One region of the Clostridium sp. 001 genome, then DNA from elsewhere that is predicted to be linked to it. Evidence: riboswitches for the same ligand, from Rfam matches in the RefSeq annotation. Region 1 holds a riboswitch; each other region holds the start of a gene.

Region 1 (4,187 bases):
TGCTTTATTTCCTTTTTTACTATAAATTCTATATACTTTTTTAAATCCAGGGTTAGTTATTTTCTCTTCATTTTCACTTATTTTTATTTTAGGTATTATTTTACCTTCCTTATCCTCTATGGCAGATAGCTTATATACTCCACCAAATACTGGTTCTGATCTTGCAGTTATGAGTCTCTCTCCTACACCAAAAGAATCAATGCAGGCACCTTCTCTAAGTACATCAGTTATGATAAATTCATCTAATGAGTTTGAAATAACTATGTTAACATCTTCAAGATCGGCCCTATCAAGTATTTTTCTACATTCTTTTGTTAAGTAAGTTATGTCTCCACTATCAATTCTTACTCCCTTAGGTTTATGACCATTTGGAATTAAAATTTCTTTGAAAACCTTTATAGCATTGGGGAGACCAGATTTCAGTACATTGTATGTATCAATAAGTAGTACACAATTATCAGGATATACTTCAGCCCAGGCCTTAAAAGATTCATATTCTGATGGGAAAAGTTGTATCCAACTATGGGCCATTGTACCAACTGCAGGCATACCGAACATTTGCTCAGATATAGTACAAGCAGTGGAATTACATCCACCTATAACCGCAGCCCTAGCACCATATATAGCTGCATCAGGAGCTTGAGCACGCCTAGAACCAAATTCCATTACAGGTCTAGTGCCTGCTGCTCTACAAATCCTACTTGCTTTTGTTGCAATTAGGGTCTGGTGATTTATAGTTAGAAGTATCATGGTTTCAACAAACTGAGCTTGAATAGCGGGACCTCTTACAGTTATTAGCGGTTCATTTGGAAATATAGGAGTTCCTTCGGGTACTGCCCATACATCACAGCAAAATCTAAAATCTTTTAGGTAATTTAAAAAGTCTTCTGAAAATTGTTCCTTATCCCTGAGATACTCTATATCTTCATCTGTAAAACTTAAATTTGACAGGTATTCTATAACTTGTTGAACACCTGCCATTATGCAATAACCACCTTCATCTGGAATCTTTCTGAAAAACATATCAAAATAGGCTATTCTATTACCCATATTGGTTTTCAAATACCCGTTACCCATAGTAAATTCATAGAAATCTACTAGCATTGTGAGGTTTCTTTCGTTTCTCACATTAAAGTTCTTTGTGCTTTCCATAATGAAAATCTCCTCTTATCTATGTTTTGATTATGATAAAAAAATATACATATGTATACATTGTAATACTTAAATTAACATATTACAAGGTTGTACATTTATGGAATTCTGAACTTTATTGAAGAATGTAAGGCATGGATACCTTCATCTTTTAAAATGTTTTTTTAGATTATAAGTTGTAGTAAAAGGGTCATCTGAAGTCATTACAAGAGACATTACAGCTGCACCACGAACTTTGGTTCCTAATACTATATCTATATTGGTCTCAGTTATTCCACCTATTGCAATAACTGGAATTGAAACGTTATTTAGGATTTCTTTTAAAAATGAAATACCCCTGCCTTTTAGTCCTTTTTTACAGTCTGTTTCAAAAATATGTCCTGCAAGGAGATAATCTGCACCTTTTTTTTGTGCATTTATAGCTTCCAAAGTATTGTGTACAGATACGCCTACAGTACATTTTAATTTAAAATTGCTATTCATATAATTTTGATAACTTGTGTGAAATCCTTTGGCATTTACTTTTAAGGCTGTTTCTATATTGCTGTTTATTATTAAGGGTATATTGTTAGGTCCTGTAATTTTTTCTATTTCCTCAGCAATTGGAACTAATTGCCTGTAAGTAAGATCTTTTTCACGCAAGATTATGGCATCTGCACCACCTAATATGGAACCCTTTAGTATATCAATCATGTTCTTATTTTTTACAAGCTTTCTGTTTGTTACTACATATAATTTTTTGTTCATAGTATCATGGACTCCCAATTTTTCATTTTCTGGATAAATTTGTTTTTAAAAATAAAAAAGAGTGTTTATATTGTAAACACTCCTTGAAATATATCTTTATTAATTTGCCTCCCTACGGTAGTGTTAACTACATCAAGTTCAAAGGGTCAGGTTTTACCTTCTCAACCAAACTGGTACCCCCGCAACAATTTATTAATTTATAGGTATATAATACTACTTAGTTTTATATATGTAAATGATTTAGAATATTGTTTGTAATAAAATGGCATAAACTATAGAAAATTATTTTAATATTTTGTATAATTAAAATATGAATTTGTGATTATTTGTATGCTTAGGTAACTTTATGGTTGATTTACAAAATTAATGGGAGTGTTACAGATGGTAGCGATCGGATAAAAAGTATTAAATTAGATAAACTTTATGAGGGGAGTTTTAAAGAATTATGGGTAAAAAAAATATATTAATAATTGATGATTCTTTAAGTGTGAGACAATTTATAAGAAAAATTCTAGAGGAAGCAAATTATAAAGTATATGAAGCAGGGGATGGTGAAGAAGGAATTAAAGTATTTAAAGAAAGCGGTAATATTGATCTAGTAATCACGGATATATATATGCCTAAAAAAAGCGGAATAGAAGTTCTTATAGAATTAAAAAAAGAGTATAAAGATTTAAAAATAATTATTCTTTCGGATGGAGGGGAAAAAGACTTTTCAGATGAAAATGGAATATGTGAAGATCTTGGAGCCACTTACTTTTTTAAAAAGAATTGGGTAAAGGATGAACTTATAGAATTAGTAAATAGGATATTTATCAAGTGATTTTTATGAAGCAACTTTTTTAGTTAATAGTTAAGAGTGAAGAATTAATAGTTAATGTGGATTTTTTTCCGTTACACTACAAAAAATCTTTAATTAAATTTTTTAAGGCTCGTTTTGCTAAAGCAAAACATTACTAATCACTGACTTGTATAAATTTAGAGATTTTTTGCAATAGCTAAAAATCATCCTTCACTATTAATTCTTCATTATTAATTCTTAATTTGTGAGAGTTGAGTAATTAATTTAAGATTAAGCTACTATATAAGATATAGCAGCTTAATTTTGTCAATTAGTTAATTTTAAATTTATTTATTTCAGCTGCTAATTGTTCTGCCAATATTTGAAGATTACTTGAATGTTTTGTAAGTTCTTCCATAGTGGCTGATATCTCTTCTGTTGAAGCTGTAGTTTCTTGTGAAGCTGCAGCTGTTTCCTGTGATATAGATGAAATATTATCAATTTCAGATATTGTAGATTGTTTTTTCTCATTTATATCGGAAATAGATGTTTTTACCTCATCAACTTTAGCAATCATTGATTCAATTGATTTTAGAATTACTTTAAATATTTTATGAGTTTGATCTACGGCTAAATATTGGTCATCTACTGCATTTTCAGCGGATTTAATAGCACTTACTGCTGTCTCTGATTTATTTTGTATACTTTCTATAATTTTCTTTATCTCATTGGTTGAATTTTGAGATTCTTCAGCGAGTATCCTTATCTCTTCTGCTACTACTGCAAATCCTTTGCCAGCTTCGCCTGCACGTGCAGATTCTATACTTGCATTTAATGCTAAAAGATTAGTTTGGTCTGTTATTTCAGATATTGTTTCAGATATACTATTTATCTGTTTAGCACTTTCGTTCATGTCACGAACTATATCATTGACAGAGGTAGTAACTGTTTTAGCTTTATTTGATTTTTCAGTTAAAGTATCTACTACAGAGAGTCCTTTTGTACCTAATCTTTTAGTGGCATTTGAAATCTTATCCATTTCATCAGAAGTAATACTAACTTCTTTTAACCTATTTGATAAATCCTCCATTTCAGAAGCGCCATTTTGAGCACCTTTAGCTTGTTCGGTTGCACCTAAGGAAACTTCTTCAACAGCTTTTGCTACTTCGCCTACAGAAGCGGTTACTTCTTCAGACATACTTGCAAGACTTGTTGACGTTTCTAGAACTGTTTTAGATGATTTTAGAACATTATTCATGAGCTTGGATATATTTTTCATCATTAAGTTAAATGATTCAGCCAAATCTTTAAATTCATCCTTTGTGGAAGCAGTTATACACACCGTTAAATCTCCATTTGAGGCTTTGGAAAATACTTCCTCCAATTTTTTGATATTATTAGATATTCCTTTGCTTAAAAACAATGAAAGAAATATTGCAATTATTCCCATTATTATTATTATTAAAAAAGTTGTAACTAGTATAGAGTTTGTATCCTTGGTGAGTTC
Region 2 (4,187 bases), 2.3 Mb from region 1:
AAAAAGTGTACACAGAGAATTCAAAAGTTAGTGCTGATGAAATTGAAAATAATATGGGTACAACTACTTTACCTGAGATGACTTTTGTTGGCTGTGAATATAAAAAAATTATTATACCTGGCAAAACACCTAAGCTAGTTGAGAATTTTAGAAAAAGGATTGATGAAATTAGTAACGTGATAAATCCTGGTGATATTTATACGATAAATGGAATAGACAGTCTACCTCAATATGAAAAGCCTAAAACTTTAATTCACAAATTCAGATTTTCATTTATAGTAGGGGTACAAGTTTTAAAAGCAGAACAAATACCGAAAGACATGCAAGTATTTACTATACCTTCTCATAAGCATGCTTGGTATACTACTTTAGAAAGTAAAAGTTTAAAGAGCTTTATGAAAAATGAAATACCTTTAATTACATTTATTTCCCAGGCACATAAGATTGTTAAGTTTCCCGTGCTGACGTTATATAGAAGTGACTATAAAGGTACCAGGGAGTCAGCTGTTTATAACTATATGCCGGTAGAATAGATGGAACGTACTTGCTTCAGGTACGTTCTCAAATTTTTAAAGCCATTTTATCCTATTTTAACTCACACTTTATTTTGTTTATTATAGTATTATCAGAAATTGTAAATAAATTATCTATAAGATCAGTTCTAAAACTTCCTATACCGGTAACATGCTGAGAAAGTTCTCCGCATATTCCCATAAGTGATACAGCTAAAATAGTACTACCAAATATATCTAAGGAAGAAATATAACTTGCTATAAGTGCAGTAACCATACATCCTGTACCTGTTACCATTGAAAGCATTTCACAGCCGTTTTTTATTAAATATGTTTCGCTGCCGTTAGTTATTACATCTACTGCACCAGTAGCTGCAATAACAGAATTTGTTCTAATGGATAGTTTTTTCACAATTTCTATATTGTCATCTGTTATCTTATCACATTCTCCTGCATCTATTCCTTTTGCATTGCTTTCTATACCACAAATTGATCTTATTTCAGATAAATTACCTTTGATGACGTCTGGATGACACTGAGAAATAAATTTTTTTGCATAATTAAACCTCAATTTACTGCAGCCAACACCAACAAGATCGATTACTTGAGGAATCTTTTCTTTAAAAGCCGTTTTACCTGAAATCAACATGGATTTCATTCTAACATCGGTTATATTTCCAAGGTTAACGCCAAGTGCGTTAGAGGCAGATGTAATTTCAGAAACCTCTAAAGGATGTTCGGCCATGATAGGCTTTGCCCCGATAGCAAGTATTACATTTGCACAATCATTTATTGAAATTGGATTTGTAATATAATGAATAAGGGGTTTTTTTATTTTAACACTGCGTTTTATTTGCAATAGGTTGTTTATCGGTATCTGTTGATTTGTCATAGACTTTTACCCCCAAGTTTTTCTGAATCTTTATAAGCATTCCATTTTTGCTTAATGCTCCTAAAAAAATAAAGGCAATTATTCCACCAATAATTGTAGCAGTAAAGAACAAAGGAATATAAAACATAAGTGAAAGTCCTTTTTTGCCCCAGAAATATGTCATAATAGGCGATGAGACAATAGCACCTATAATACCTGTTCCAATAACTTCACCTAAAACTGCAAAAATTAAAGTATTCTTAGATATTCTATATAAAAGTCCTGCCAAAAAAGCTCCAAAAACAGCACCCGTCAAAGCTAAAGGTGGAATTCCCATAAGAAACATTCTTATAATTCCAATACAAACAGCACAAAGCAGCGCATACCAAGGTCCAAAAAAAACTGCACATGTAATATTTATAACAGAAGACATAGGACACATTCCTTCTATACGAAGAATTGGCGAAATGACAACTCCCATTGCCACCATCATTGCAAGCATAAGTTTTTTTAATAGTTTCGAGTTTCTTTCCATAATAAAATACCTCCATAATAATATTTATTTTCTAAAGTTGTCACATAGGAAATAAACATCATTATTGTAGGCATAATTTTAGAGTAACCAAATAGCAATTCCCTATATGACAAATCATATTGGTCGCGGTCGAAGCTCAAAAGCTTCCTCTCACCTTGAAACACAAGTTCCCTCGCTATTTAGTTGTACTTTTGTTATAAAGCCCCGGGCGCTCCCCCAATGCTTTTTAAATATAAAAAATGGAATATACCTTGTAAGGCACATTCCATTTACACTCATAAAACATATAAAAATAGTATAAATTAAATATTTCCTTACGTCGGCATTATCCGAATCAAGTTATAGGTCGAAGTATATACTTCCTCTCAGCATGCTTAAACAGGCTCCCTTTTTATGAAAATCATACCATATGTTTTCTATGTATGCAAATTTTTTTTATTTTATTATAAATATTTTTTAAATCCTTTAACGACATCATTGTTATATCCAATTGATTCATAAAATTTATGAGCATCTTTCCTCTTGAAAGCCGATACCAACATGGTAAAATAGCAGTCTCTCTTCCTGGCAAAGTTTTCAATAAAAGTCATTAGAGTCTTTCCGATTCCCATCCGTCTACAATTGTTTTTTACAATTACATTTTCAACAACCATAAATGGCTTACATTCGCCGCCAAGGTCCTGGCAAATAATACCTAACAATGAACCAACTAAATTATTATCACCATCTTTTGCTCCAATTAATATATAGTTTTTATTTGAATTAATTAATGTAAACTTATCTTTGAATTTTGGAAAATTTGTTTTTTTACTTAAAAGTTGCTCATATAAATTTGATAAGTCATTTAAATCATCATATGTTATTCTAGTTATAGTAACCAAATTTATTTCACTTCCTTTTTAAAATTCTAAGTTCACATCACATTATAGTTTAGAATTTTACATTTTTTATTGCTTTTACTGCTGTAAATATTGTTTAAAATGCTTTGAAATAAACACTATGCAGAAGGCCATTCTTAAAAATTTTTACCGTGTACATCTGCAGCTGACTGATCTATTTGTGTGCTTTTTTTATTATGCATTCTAAAAGCAGTGAGCACTGCTCCGAAGGCACATACAATAGTCAGAACAATATATACATATCTCATTCCATATACAAAAATATCATCTCTTCCTATAACATAGTCTGTCACACGATATCCAATTTTAATGCTCATAAAACTATATAGGAGACTCGTGGAAAGTATAATTCCTATAATTTGTCCTAAGTTTCTCACAAGAGAATTGACACTGCCGGCTATTCCCAGTTTATTTTTAGGAACTGTTGACATTATGAGTGAATTATTTGAAGGTTGAAATAATGATTGTCCTAAAGCTAATACCACAATATAAATTATAATCTTCGTGATAGAAGAATATTGATTTAAAAATGACAGAAATATAAAACTTATACTCATAAGCAAAAGTCCTAAAAAACTTAAAAGTTTGGAGCCTATTTTATCTGACAAATTTCCTGAAAGCGGAGAAATCACAGCCATGACTAAAGGCTGTACCATCATTATAAGACCTGTTATATTAGAGTTTAGTTTCATTGCATCCTGAAGATAAAAAGGTATTATAATTGTTGAAGCACTTAGACAAATGAATGAAATAGATGCACAAAACAAGCTTAGAGAAAATACATTGTTCTTAAAAATTTTCATTTGTATGAGAGGTTTTTCTATTTTATTTTCTAATACAATAAATACTGCTATAAATAGAATGGATACAATAAATATTGTAATTATAACAGGATTCTTATATCCGACCTTCTGTCCTTGAATCAGGGAACCAAATAAAAGTACCATTGACAGGAAAATAAAGGTTGATCCTTTTACATCAAGTTCACTATTTATTTCTTTATTTTGGGTTTTACTATGAGGCAATACTTTTAAAGCAGTGATAAATGCAATTACTCCGATAGGTACATTGACGAAAAATATATAATTCCAGCTTAAATAGTAGGTAATAAATCCACCTGCAGGTGATCCTATTAAGGTTCCCAAGGCAACAGAGGATGCCAAAATTCCAAGGGCTTTTCCCCTTTCATTTCTTGGAAAAACCTGAGTTATAATACCTTGATTGTTAGCCATGTAAGCTGAAGCACCAATGCCTTGTATAATTCTAAATATAATAAGTTCTGTAAATGAAGTTGAAATGCCGCACATGAAAGAAGCTATAGTAAAGACAACCATTCCAAATTTAAATACCTTCATTTTGCCTATTATATC
Region 3 (4,187 bases), 2.0 Mb from region 1:
ATTGTATTCTTTTTTCCATTGAAGCTGTATAATGCTCATATTGTTTTATTATCTTATCTGTATTTAAACTAAATCTTATTTCCGTATGACCATTATGATTTATGTTTAAAAATCCATCTATATCATTGTACTTTGTTACGAATCTAAATCTTGCAAGCTTTTGATCTCCAAAGTATTCTATACTCTTTTTAAGTGAATTGGTATACGGCTCCACAGGAACTGGATCGGAGGTTGCAGCACCTTCAAATACAGTTATTTCAGGATTTCTTTCATCTATATATTTTTGAGCCTGTTTTAAGATGTCATCAACATTGACATGAACTCTCACAAAAGGTTTTTCCCCTAATTGTGTATTTAAATAGCAGTACTCACACTGTCCAATACATCCACTAACTAAGGGCAGTTGATAATGTGCCGAAGGCTTACAACTTTGAAATTTCAAGCTTTTTTTTACACCCACAACTAAAGTTTTTTTACCTTCCCTGTACTTTTCATATATATCTTTTCCTGGCACAGCTGACATAACTCTATTTGAAGACAATTTTATTATCTCCACCTTGTCATCATTTTTAAATCTATTATATATCTCATTTCCCAGAGAATATTCTAGGGTACCTTTTTCAAAAATAACTCTATGTGGAACAAACATTAATTACACACCTTCCTGATATAGAGTTTCTAAACAAAACTCAACTTATACCTCAAACAATTCATAGGATGCTCATTAAAGTATGTGAAAAAATCAATAAAAATATTCTAAATAAAATCACCTATAATTCCAAGTCCCAGACAAATATTTTAATATGCAGATAAAAATAGCCATAATGCTTGTACAACATTATGGCTATTTTAAACCATTTTTATTCTGGAACAATCATAACTAAAACCTGTGAATTTTTTAATACTTTACTTGTTACAGATCCGATCATTCTAGCCAAACCCTTTTTATTAGATTTAGTCATAATTATCATATCAAATTCATCACAATTTGCCTTTTTCAGTATTTCATCTGCTACACGTCCAAAAACACAATATTTTTCAGGTTTATATTCTTGAATCTTTCTTTCAGCTCTATCTAAGATGTTTTCACCTTTTTTCCTTGCCATATCTACCATGCTATTTGATACACCCGTTTCATTTACTATAACTATTTCAGATACATACATAAGAGTTAACTGTACTTCATCTCTGGAAAACAATTTTTTTAAACAGTCAAGTGAATGCATACTTCTCTCTGTTTCATCTAATGGGACTAAAATTCTTTTCTTTTCCATATCAACACATCCTATCATTTTTATTAATTTGTTTTGTAACAAAAATCTTCAATTAATGCCATTATATCACACGTACTGCAAAAACTTTTATTCGGCTGCTATTGCTAACACCCTCCCACATTCCATTTATGTACATATGGGGAAACTTAGTCAATGAAGTAAATATTAAAATTTCATATTGCAAATTTTTATCACTGTAGTAAAATTAATGTATAAAACTTAATACTTTTGTGGGGGTGCTGCAAGGCTGAGAAGAGATCTTTCTCTAACCCTTTGAACCTGATCCAGATAAAACTGGCGTAGGGAAGCAACTTACATATTTTTGATTTTAAAGGTATATGCTTTTCTGCATATACCTTTTATTTTGACCTGATGGCTGCCTACTGTAATACTCCCACTAAGTAAAATTCAATTGATATTAATTTTAAAGTTACTAAATTAGGGGGGTAAAAATGAAAAAGGTATTAACAATTGCAGGTTCTGACAGCTGTGGTGGAGCTGGTATACAAGCTGATTTAAAAACCATGAGTGCCCTTGGCGTATATGGTATGAGTGTCATAACTGCTGTTACAGCTCAAAATAGCATAGGAGTACAGGACGTAATGGATGTAACTCCTGAAATTGTAGAAGCACAAATAAGATCTATATTTGATGACATACAAGTAGATGCAGTAAAAATTGGTATGGTTTCAAACAGCAAAACCATATCTGTAATAAAGAGGCTTTTAATAGAATACAAAGCTAAAAACATAGTAATTGATCCTGTAATGGTATCAAAAAGTGGTTACTTTCTCTTAAAACCTGAAGCACAAACAGCTATAAAAGATCTGACAAGCATTGCAGACGTCGTAACTCCAAATATTCCAGAAGCTGAAGTTCTGACAGAAATGAAAATAAAAAATAGCAGCGACATGGAAAAAGCAGCTTTTAGCATAAAAGAGCTAGGTGCTAAAAACGTGCTTGTAAAAGGAGGCCACAGATGCAATGATGCCAACGACGTTCTTCTTTATGAAAACAAAATATTAAACATAGACGGTCATAGAATAGATACTAAAAACACTCATGGAACAGGATGTACCTTATCTTCTGCCATAGCCTCCTTCTTGGCTAAAGGTGAAAGTACTGACAAATCCGTATATCTTGCAAAGCAATATATAACTAAGGCTATAGAAAATTCCTTTTCCATAGGAAGTGGCGTTGGTCCCGTGGGACATTTCATTGAATTATATAAAAAAGCTGATGTAGATTTCAAATAAACAGATTTCTAATATAAAGGAGTATGAAAAATGGATAATTTAAACTTAGACAGTGTGTCAAAAGTATTAACACAGGTAAGAAATAAAGTACCTCTTGTAGATTGTATTACAAACAGTGTCACTATAAATGACTGTGCAAACATTCTATTATCTTATGGAGCTTCTCCTGCCATGTGTGAAGCTTATGATGAAGTTTTTGATTTTGTAAAAATATCTTCTGCCCTATATATAAATTTAGGAACCCTCACAAAAGAACAGGAAGCTGCAGTAATCCTAGCAAGTACCTCTGCAAAAATCCACAATATACCTGTAATACTTGACCCTGTAGCTTGTGCTGCTATACCAAGGAAAGCTCAAGTTATAAATAGAATTATGCAAGTTGGTAAAGTAGATGTTATAAAAGGAAATGTAGGTGAAATTAAATTTCTTGCAGGACAATCTTCTAACGTAAGAGGAGTAGATTCCTTAGATAATGGAGAAGGAGCCTTGGATTCAGCTGTAGCTTTAGCCAAAAAGTACAACTGTGTAGTTGCTGCAACTGGCAAAGAAGATTTTATAACAGACGGTAAAAATAGTGTTGTAATTCAAAACGGGGTGGAAATGTTAACTAAAATAACTGGTGCAGGCTGTATGCTTGGAGCATTATGTGGTGCTGCCATAGGTGCCTCTGAGGATAAATTTATAGCTACTGTAAGTGCCATACTTTCAATGAATATAGCTGGTGAAGAAGCCTACAAAGCAGCAAAAGCTCCTGGAACTTTTAGAGTTAAGCTAATAGATTCCATATATGAATTAAGCGAAGAAAAATTAAAGAAAGGTGGTAAAATAATTTGGAAATAGATTATAGTTTATATCTTGTTACAAATAGAAGTTTTTTAAAAGACAAGCCCCTGCAGCAAGCTGTAGAAGAAGCAATTTTAGGTGGGGTAACCATGGTTCAGCTTAGAGAAAAAGATGCCTCCACAAGAGAATTTTACGAAATTGCTAAGGAAGTAAAAAAAGTAACTGATCACTATAAAGTTCCTTTTTTGATAAATGACAGACTTGATATAGCCCAAGCTGTAGATGCAGATGGAGTTCACCTTGGTCAGAGCGATATGACTATAAACACAGCTAGAAAAATATTAGGTAAGGATAAAATAATTGGAATATCTGCAGGCAATGTGAATGAAGCCTTAGAGGCAGAAAAAAAGGGTGCAGATTACATTGGAATAGGTACAATTTTTTTCACAGGAACTAAAAAAGATATAGACACTCCTATAGGTATAGAAGGTCTCCGTAAAATATACAACAGTATAAATATACCTGCTGTTGCCATAGGTGGCGTTAATGAAACTAACTTTAAAGAGGTATTGTCAACTGGAGTTGACGGTATTTCAGTTATATCTGCCATCTTAGGCAAAAGCGATATAACTGCCGCTAGTAAGGCTCTTTGTAAATAACACTACAGCTCTTATAAAAGGAAAATAAGCTTATACAGAATAATTAAGGACTCAACTTTCGCACATATAAAATTTTTACTTAATATAATCAAAGCTTTTTGAGTTGAGAGTTGAAAATTGAAACTTGAGTTAAGAATTAATAGCTATAGATGATTCTCATTCAATACTTTCCACTCTCAATTCTTAACCTTAATACAATTTATTGTTGAGTATAA
Region 4 (4,187 bases), 460 kb from region 1:
TTTTTATTTTTAAGTTCTTCCAAAAATTGTTTTTTGTCTTCTTCATTTACTGAGAGTTCTTCTATATTATCTTCTATGTTATCTTCTTTTTCTCCCATTAAAAATACAACCTCCTAATTCTTTTAACTTCTTCGTAATAAATATATTATGCTACACTATGGCATTTATGTAAATAGGTACGAAAAAATACTTTCATTTTGTTAACATATTGTTTTATAATTATACATATTAGTTTCATTAATTTTAGGATTACAAATGTCCATAGGGGGAAAGTAATGTGGATAAAATTAAATCTTTTTTTACAAATTTTATAGATGTAATTTTTTTTGTAATTGTAGTAATGTTTAAAATATTAGTATATGGAAAACATATGAGTTCATTTAAAAGCTCATTTATTCCAGCATTAGCTTCAGTATTTGTCTTGGTATCCATTGCCTGCATTTTTAAAACCAGAGGTCGTGCTAGATTTTTGTATATATGTAATTGTATTATAAGTATATTCATAGTTAGTGACCTGATCTATTATAAGTATTTTAAAGATATCATATCTGTATCTGTTCTGATAAGCGGATTTCAATTAAATGCAGTAAAATCTAGTGTTGCTAATCTACTGGACTTTAAAGATTTTTTATATCTTTTTGATATTGTATTTATAATTCCATTTATAAATAGGTATTTGGCAGGCCACAATAGGAAGCTTTCTACAAAAGTTAGAATATCAATGTTTTTAGTATTTATTTTAGTAGGTATTTTTATTGATTTCAAAAGCTTTTACGTTTTATCAAAAGAACAACCAAGACTTCTTACAACTATGTATAATAAAGTGTATATAGCAAAAAAATTGGGTACAGTAAATTATCACTGCCTGGATATTTATAATTGTGTTTCTGCTAATATAAATAGACTAACTCCCGTGTCTAAGGACAAGTTTCAGGCTATAGAGTATTTTATAGATAAAAGCAAGTCCAGTCATGAGAATTTAAATGGAATCGGACAAGGTAAAAACTTGATAATGATACAGGTAGAAGCACTTCAAGGATTTGTTATAAATTCTTCTGTAAATGGAAAGGAGATAACCCCGAATTTAAATAGATGGATATCACGTTCAGAATATTTTGATAATTTTTACTATCAGGTGGCAGCTGGAGGAACTTCTGATGCGGAATTTATGACAAACAATTCACTTTATCCTGCATCAGCAGGTGCAGCTTATTTGCTTTACTCTGGCAATGAATACAATGCAATGCCGAAAAATTTTAAGGGTAAAGGTTATTACACTGCAGCTTTACACGGATTTAGGGAAAGCTTTTGGAATAGGAATGTAATGTATAGAAAATTTGGCTTTGATAATTTTTATGGTGAAAAAAGTTATAAGCAAAATGAGTCTATAGGACTTGGTTTAAGTGATAAATCTTTTTTAACTCAATCTGTGGAGAAGTTAAAAAAGATGAAAAGCCCATACTATGCTTTTTTAATAACTCTAACAAGTCATTTCCCTTATGATGATGTAAATAAATATGGGGACTTTGATGTAGGAGATTATAAAGGAAGTCTTATTGGAAATTACATGAAGGCAGTACATTATACAGATGAACAGCTTGGAATGTTCTTAGATGAACTAGATAAAAATGGTACTTTAAAAAATTCAATAGTTGTACTATATGGAGATCATTATGCAATACCTAAAGATAAACAAGATCAGCTTTTTAACTTTTTGAAGACGAGTCCTAAATCTGATTTAGAGTGGGAAAAGCTTCAAAAGGTTCCTATGTTTATTCATTTCCCTGATGAATCTGTGAAAGGAGTAAACCATGTTTATGGAGGTCAGATGGACATATATCCTACGGTATGCAATTTATTTAAACTTAAGGAAGAAGACATGCTTGGTAAAGACCTCTTTAATCCTGAGAGCGAAAGAGTTACATTTAGAAATGGTTCTTTTATAGATAAAGATTGTTACTATTCTTCACAAGATGATATTTATTATGATGTAAATACGGGAAATAAAATTTCTAAAAGTGATAAACTTCAAAAAGAAGAAGATTACATATTGAATCAGCTTGGTTATTCAGATTATATTTTGAGACATAATTTAATTAAAAAACTAAATTTGGACAAGAGCAAATAATATATTTACATTTATTTGGATAAGTGTTAGTATAAAAATGTAATTAATCTAAAATTATTTATAGTGCCAGGGGTGCCATTTGTGCTGAGAAAAGTGAAAACTTTAACCCTTTGAACCTGATTCGGGTAACGCCGACGTAGGAAAGCTACTTTAATATTGGATTCAAAGCACTGTTTTTATAATAGTGCTTTTTATTTTTGTTAAAGTATAGGGAGAGAATAAAATGTTTGTAGATGCGCATAATCATATGGATTTTTATAAAGACAATTTAAGTAATGCAATTGATAGTATAAATTACAGCAATATCAAAACCTTGGGATGTTCTATGGATTTAGAGAGTTATATATTTACAAAAAAATTAAGTAAAGATAATAAAAATATAACTCCATGTTTTGGAATACATCCCTGGGAGGCACATAAAAACTACAAGGATTTAGATAAGTTCGATGATTATGTAAAGGAATGTAAAATTGTTGGAGAAATAGGGCTTGACTACTATTGGGTTTTGGAGAAAGAAAAATATCCTTATATGAATCTAGTATTTGAATACTTTTTAGGTAAAGCTAAGAAATATGACAAAATAACAAACATTCATACTAAAGGAGCAGAAAAGGAGGTATTGGATTATATAAGAAAATATGATTTAAGAACACCTATAATTCATTGGTATAGTGGAGATTTGAATATACTAAAAAAGCTTTTGGAGTATGGGTGTTATTTTACAATAAGTGTTGATATAGGATATTCTAAACTTACAGATGAGATAGTAAAGATTCTTCCTCTAGGCAGAATTTTAACAGAAACTGATGGTCCTAATTCACTTGAATGGGTGAATAAAAAATATGGATATCCATCTGAAGTTATAAATATTGTAAGAAAAATTTCTTTAATAAAGAATCTCCAGTTTGAAGAAGTTAGAGAAAAAATTTATGACAATTTTAATAAATTAAAATTATAGACTGAAGGTGCTTGTATATGGAAAAAACAAAAAACATTCAAAGTAAAATATATCCTATAGCTACAATAGTAATAGTTGTACTTATATGGCAGTTAACAATAAACTTTGCCCATGTTCCTCAGTATATTATTCCTTCTCCGCTGGATATTTTAAAAACTCTTGTATCAGATTTTCAAAATATAATGGAAAATACTCAAACTACATTGTACGAGTCTTTTATAGGTTTTTTTATATCTATAATATTTTCCTTTATATTAGCTGTAATAATGGATAGTTTTGAAATTGTGAGAAAGTCAATATATCCTATTTTACTAATATCTCAAACTATTCCAACTATAGCAATTGCGCCTTTGTTTATAATATGGTTTGGATTTGGGGTACTTCCTAAAATAATAGTAGTGGTAATGGTATGCTTTTTCCCGATAGTTGTAAGCCTCGTAGATGGCTTTGAGAAAGTAGACAGGGATTATATAAATTTATTTAGCACTATGAAAGCCTCAAAGTTACAGACATTTTATCACTTAAAGCTTCCCTATGCTATGGTGAATTTTTTTTCAGGCTTAAAAATAGCAGCAACTTATATGATAATGTCTGCAATTATAGGTGAATGGCTTGGAGGAGATAATGGCATTGGGGTATATATGGTAAGGGCAAAAAATGCCTATCAATTGGACAAGGTTTTTGCTTCAATTTTAGTCATTGTTATCGTAAGCATTATAATAATCTATATTATAGATTTTATAGGTAAAAAAATAATACATTGGAAATAGAGGGGACGAATATGAAAAAAAATAAAATTATATTTTTAGTATTAACTGTGTTTATTGTAAGCTTAGTATTCGCAGGATGTGGAACGGGTGAAAAGAAACAGGCAGCTGCTTCTTTAGATAAAACTACAGTAATACTTGACTGGACTCCAAACACAGATCATACAGGATTATATGTAGCACTAGATAAAGGATATTATAAGGAGGAAGGACTGGATGTGAAGATAGTTCAACCTTCGCAAGGTAATGTGACAAATCTTGTAGCTGCAGGCAAAGGAGATTTTGGTGTAAGTTATCAGGAAGATGTAACCTATGCAGTTACAAACAAAGATCC

Evidence for each region. Region 1 has a riboswitch for thiamine pyrophosphate ahead of B5S50_RS18185 (thiamine phosphate synthase). Riboswitches for the same ligand answer to the same signal wherever they lie in the genome.
Region 2: it holds a riboswitch for thiamine pyrophosphate, as region 1 does, so the genes downstream of both, thiW (energy coupling factor transporter S component ThiW) here and B5S50_RS18185 (thiamine phosphate synthase) in region 1, are expected to answer to the same signal.
Region 3: it holds a riboswitch for thiamine pyrophosphate, as region 1 does, so the genes downstream of both, thiD (bifunctional hydroxymethylpyrimidine kinase/phosphomethylpyrimidine kinase) here and B5S50_RS18185 (thiamine phosphate synthase) in region 1, are expected to answer to the same signal.
Region 4: it holds a riboswitch for thiamine pyrophosphate, as region 1 does, so the genes downstream of both, B5S50_RS15895 (TatD family hydrolase) here and B5S50_RS18185 (thiamine phosphate synthase) in region 1, are expected to answer to the same signal.

Annotation. Positions count from the first base shown of each region.
Region 1 is NZ_CP020473.1:3,867,742-3,871,928, forward strand. It holds gene B5S50_RS18180 (nicotinate phosphoribosyltransferase) at 1-1,152, opposite strand, end outside; gene B5S50_RS18185 (thiamine phosphate synthase) at 1,297-1,899, opposite strand; TPP riboswitch at 1,991-2,090, opposite strand; gene B5S50_RS18190 (response regulator) at 2,345-2,722, shown strand; gene B5S50_RS18195 (methyl-accepting chemotaxis protein) at 3,012-4,187, opposite strand, start outside.
Region 2 is NZ_CP020473.1:1,539,261-1,543,447, reverse strand. It holds gene B5S50_RS06960 (MerR family transcriptional regulator) at 1-533, shown strand, start outside; gene thiM (hydroxyethylthiazole kinase) at 586-1,371, opposite strand; gene thiW (energy coupling factor transporter S component ThiW) at 1,349-1,918, opposite strand; TPP riboswitch at 2,213-2,318, opposite strand; gene B5S50_RS06945 (GNAT family N-acetyltransferase) at 2,362-2,799, opposite strand; gene B5S50_RS06940 (MFS transporter) at 2,934-4,187, opposite strand, start outside.
Region 3 is NZ_CP020473.1:1,302,156-1,306,342, forward strand. It holds gene splB (spore photoproduct lyase) at 1-649, opposite strand, end outside; gene B5S50_RS05845 (universal stress protein) at 861-1,274, opposite strand; TPP riboswitch at 1,497-1,598, shown strand; gene thiD (bifunctional hydroxymethylpyrimidine kinase/phosphomethylpyrimidine kinase) at 1,727-2,530, shown strand; gene thiM (hydroxyethylthiazole kinase) at 2,561-3,370, shown strand; gene thiE (thiamine phosphate synthase) at 3,361-3,972, shown strand.
Region 4 is NZ_CP020473.1:3,407,230-3,411,416, forward strand. It holds gene B5S50_RS15885 (hypothetical protein) at 1-98, opposite strand, end outside; gene B5S50_RS15890 (LTA synthase family protein) at 278-2,128, shown strand; TPP riboswitch at 2,187-2,289, shown strand; gene B5S50_RS15895 (TatD family hydrolase) at 2,352-3,086, shown strand; gene B5S50_RS15900 (ABC transporter permease) at 3,104-3,856, shown strand; gene B5S50_RS15905 (ABC transporter substrate-binding protein) at 3,868-4,187, shown strand, end outside.